One region of the Alteribacillus sp. HJP-4 genome, then DNA from elsewhere that is predicted to be linked to it. Evidence: a T-box and tRNA genes for the amino acid it is inferred to sense, from the RefSeq annotation. Region 1 holds a T-box; the other holds one or more tRNA genes.
What was found. The T-box of region 1 lies ahead of glyQ (glycine--tRNA ligase subunit alpha). A T-box ahead of a tRNA ligase gene usually reads a tRNA of that ligase, here a tRNA-Gly.

Region 1 (2,257 bases):
TAGAGAAAGCCTCTACCGATGAAAAGTCGAGCCGGTTCTCATGCAGCCAAGTTTCTGTTTTTTCCTTAAGCTGGTTCATTGCTTCCGATACAAAACGAGCCGGCATTTCCTCAAGCCCGATCTCTAATAGGTAATCCTTATTACGCATGGTGATCCCCCTCTCTGTCCTTAAGCATTGGAAATGAAAGCTTTTCTCTTTTGTCATAGTAGACCGAGGCACATTTTCTAGCGAGTCTTCTGACCCGTCCAATATAACCTGTTCGTTCAGTGACAGAAATCGCTCCGCCGGCATCTAATAGGTTAAATACATGAGAACATTTCAGCACGTAATCATAGGCTGGAAATACCAGCTCTTCAGCGAGAGCATGCTCTGCTTCTTTTTCATATGTTGTAAATTCCTGAAATAGCATGGCATGATCGGCTACTTCAAATGCATATTTTGAATGTTCGTATTCTGGCTGTAAAAACACGTCTCCGTACGTAAAATCATTTACCCAAATGAGATCAAATACATTTTCTTTTTCTTGAATATAGGAAGCAAGCCTTTCAATTCCATACGTAATTTCCACCGCTACAGGGTTTGCATCAATGCCGCCTACCTGCTGAAAGTATGTAAATTGAGTTATCTCCATCCCATCCAGCCATACTTCCCATCCGAGTCCCCAGGCACTTAGTGTAGGAGCTTCCCAGTTGTCTTCCACAAAGCGGATATCATGCTCTTCCGGTTTGATACCAAGTGCTTTTAGACTCTCTAAATAAAGCTCTTGAATGTTGTCCGGTGACGGCTTCATAATGACTTGAAACTGATGGTGCTGATAAAGACGATTAGGGTTCTCTCCATAACGCCCATCTGCCGGACGGCGTGACGGCTCTACGTAAGCTACATTCCAGGGTTCTGGTCCAATGCTTCTTAGAAACGTCATTGGATTCATCGTTCCTGCTCCTTTTTCGACATCGTATGCCTGCATAATCAGGCACCCTTGTTTTGACCAAAAGTTCTGCAAGGTGAGGATCATATCTTGAACGTTCATTTGCTTCCTCCTTTATATTTCCATTAAAAAGCCCCGTCCCTATACTGAATAACCAGTATAGGGACGGGGCTCTATCCCGCGGTTCCACCCTATTTGCCCGTGATTCATACGGACCACTTTATAAGGTATGCTCAGGAATGCCTTCATTGTCATTAATAACACAGCTTCCACTATCCTGTGCTCGCTACATATTAAGAGAACAACTACTACTTTCCTTCTTCGCACTATCTAGAATGTAATAGCATCATACTTAATCTAACCTATACTGTCAAGCCTGTTAATAAATTTTGCGAAATTAAGATAAGTCCCATTTTTCCATTTGTTCAATAAACCTTTTTGATTTTAAATGAAGGCCGGAATATTCATCATAGTAAGAGTCAAGAATTTGTTTTAATTGTAATTTAATCGATTGTGACAGTTTAATCTTACCAAGCCTCATAATATCCATATAAAAAAAGGTTCGGAGCAGTTGAATTGTTTTTTGATCCGCCTCAAACCGGTATGGATCTATTTCTGAACAGAGGTGGCAGAGAAACCCTGCTTCTTTCACAGAAAATGAGAACGTTCCTTTCAGATTACGGCAATTAGTGCAGCGGTCAAGCTCAGGCTTAATACCAGCGACTTTCGTCATTTTTGTTTCGAAAATACGGGTTAATACCTCTGGGTCGGCGTCTTCATTCATACGCTTGAACAGCTGCAATAATAATTCAAATAAAAAAGGGTTTCTCTCTCTGTCATTCGTTAATTTGTCCAACAGCTCAGTCATATAAGAAGCGTAGGCGGTTTTAGTTAAATCAGTACGCAGTACCCGAAAGGCATCGATCGGATCCCCCTGATTCAAGGTTGCCATCCCTGTGCCTTTAAAATAAAGAAACATACCATAGACAAAGGGCTGAGCAGACGAAGAGAGCCTGTTTTTCGGCTTTTTCGCACCGCGTGCCATCACGGCAATTTTCCCAGCTTCACGGGTAAACAGCGTCACGATCACATTTGATTCACCGTACGCAATAGTGCGGAGAACAATTCCTTCTGCTTTTTCCAGCATTTCTTATTCATCCCCGTCAGAGGACCTGCTTTCACTTCCGCTCTCCTTAATAATTGTTAATGAATCATTTTTCTGAAAATAACCGCTTTCCTCTAACTCCCTCACTAACAAATAAGCATCAACGTTGCCGGTAAGTTCAAAAAGCGACCATGAAAAATCAGAATTCATAGAAAAGCCCCCT
Region 2 (2,257 bases), on a different contig from region 1:
TCCAAAAGTGCTCCTTAAAATTCTTAAAATCTATTGCCAACCTGTGAACTCTATTATATAATGTCATATGTCAGCAAGAGCATAACCGTTCTTGCTGCCTCTGTGGCCCGTTGGTCAAGTGGTTAAGACACCGCCCTTTCACGGCGGTAACACGGGTTCGAATCCCGTACGGGTCACCATTTTCTATATCTACTATTCAAGAAACGTTGACAAACGTTTTTTCGTTTGTTTAAATAGAAAAGTATCTCCATTAAGGAGGGGTAGCGAAGTTGGCCAAACGCGGCAGACTGTAAATCTGCTCCCTTTGGGTTCGGCGGTTCGAGTCCGTCCCCCTCCACCATTGTTTTAAAACCTGTTTGATAGGGAACACTGTTTATGGCAAACAGCAGCAAACTATGGGACAATCAAGTGGTGCACGTTAAAAGCAATCTATTTGTCTTTGCACCAACGAGCCATTAGCGAACCGTAAACCTCCTGAATAAACATCGTTGTAGGTTTGCGAGGAGCAAGTACTGCATAGCAGTACGCGACGAGCACAATCATTAACGGATGTTAATAACAAGTAGTTACTGCATAAAAGCATAACTCATATAATGAGCCATTAGCGAACCGTAAACCTCTTGTATAAGCTTCTTAGTAGGTTTGCGAGGAGCAAGTACTGCATAGCAGTACGCGACGAGCACAAGAATTGACGGTTATTTATAACGTGTGCCACACGCAAAAAAAGCAATTACTTAAAGCGAGCCATTAGCTCAGTTGGTAGAGCATCTGACTTTTAATCAGAGGGTCGGAGGTTCGAATCCTCCATGGCTCACCATTTTTACCTAAAACAACGCGGAAGTAGTTCAGTGGTAGAACATCACCTTGCCAAGGTGGGGGTCGCGGGTTCGAATCCCGTCTTCCGCTCCAGAAATTCCTGCGGGTGTAGTTTAGTGGTAAAACCTCAGCCTTCCAAGCTGATGTCGTGGGTTCGATTCCCATCACCCGCTCCATTACATAACCTAGTAAGGGGCCTTAGCTCAGCTGGGAGAGCGCCTGCCTTGCACGCAGGAGGTCAGCGGTTCGATCCCGCTAGGCTCCACCAAATATAGAGACGATCACCCGGCTCAGTCGCCGGGTTTTTTTATTGTGCAGCCCGCCATTACGCCTATTCGCATCTCCATATTAAAATGAGAATCAAGCGGCCCTTAAAAACAAAAAAAGTCTCTCCCGATTCAATGGTCGGAAGAGACAGCTTTCTTGCCATCATATCTATTTAATAAAGAATCAAGTTCTTTACTCAGACGGACGACTTCTTCAGAAAAGAGAGGTTTATTCCATGCAGCTTTATTCAGAGATTGACGTTTCCACTCTATTTCTTTTAAAAGCTTCGTTTCAGTCAAAGGGTTCACCTCCGTAAAACTATGCATGTTTGTACATTCTTTACATTATTACCCAATCCGAAAGTAATGAAAACCCCTACCTAGAATTTTTCACATTTTTGTAAATTTTATAAGTAATACAAACGGTATACATGTTACAATAGAGCATGTTCAAAAAAATGTAAATCAAACGTTTGAATGATTTTCTGTAATACGGATATTTTCGTAGAATAGATATATAGTACGTGATTTTTTTTTGTAAAAATTGAAACGGATGGATAACTGATACGTAAGAATAGAAACCCGCTTGGTGGGTGGAGGTCGAGTGTATGGACGCGGTTGTACAGCGCTTAATCAAAGAAATAAAAAAAGATGGTGATCAGGATGCGTTTGCCGAGCTGGTAGATTTGTACAAGGACAAAGTCTATCAGATTGCCTTTCGGATGACAGGCAGCAGCCATGAAGCTCAGGATATGGCTCAGGAAGCGTTTCTTCGGGCCTATTCCAATCTGGACAGCTACGATGAAAGCCGGAAATTCTCGACCTGGCTGTTCCGGATCACCACGAACCTTTGTATCGACCGGCTTCGGAAGAAAAAGCCTGACTATTCGCTTGATGCGGAAGTCAAAGGCACAGAGGGGCTGACCGGATATTCGCAGATAGCCACACCGGATAAGCTTCCAGAGGAGCAGGTCGTTACGATGGAAATGCAGAGCAGGGTCCAGGAGGAAATTTCCCAGTTGCCTCCAAAGTACAGATCCGCTATTATATTACGATACATAGAAGATTTGCCCATAAAACAAATCAGCGACATTTTAGACCTCCCGGACAATACAGTGAAGACACATATTCACAGAGGCCGGGAAGCCTTGCGCAAAAGACTGGGCAGCGCGTGA

Region 2: it encodes a tRNA-Gly, which carries the amino acid that the T-box ahead of glyQ (glycine--tRNA ligase subunit alpha) is inferred to sense. The anticodon was not compared.

What each region holds. Positions count from the first base shown of each region.
Region 1 covers NZ_JBHIKY010000008.1:110,152-112,408, forward strand. The annotation lists gene glyS (glycine--tRNA ligase subunit beta) at 1-148, opposite strand, end outside; gene glyQ (glycine--tRNA ligase subunit alpha) at 141-1,031, opposite strand; T-box leader at 1,088-1,260, opposite strand; gene recO (DNA repair protein RecO) at 1,327-2,076, opposite strand; gene ACE4RR_RS09655 (YqzL family protein) at 2,080-2,244, opposite strand.
Region 2 covers NZ_JBHIKY010000001.1:268,305-270,561, reverse strand. The annotation lists tRNA gene ACE4RR_RS01255 (tRNA-Glu) at 105-179, shown strand; tRNA gene ACE4RR_RS01250 (tRNA-Tyr) at 255-340, shown strand; tRNA gene ACE4RR_RS01245 (tRNA-Lys) at 742-817, shown strand; tRNA gene ACE4RR_RS01240 (tRNA-Gly) at 835-909, shown strand; tRNA gene ACE4RR_RS01235 (tRNA-Gly) at 919-992, shown strand; tRNA gene ACE4RR_RS01230 (tRNA-Ala) at 1,009-1,084, shown strand; gene ACE4RR_RS01225 (aspartyl-phosphate phosphatase Spo0E family protein) at 1,215-1,382, opposite strand; gene sigW (RNA polymerase sigma factor SigW) at 1,691-2,257, shown strand.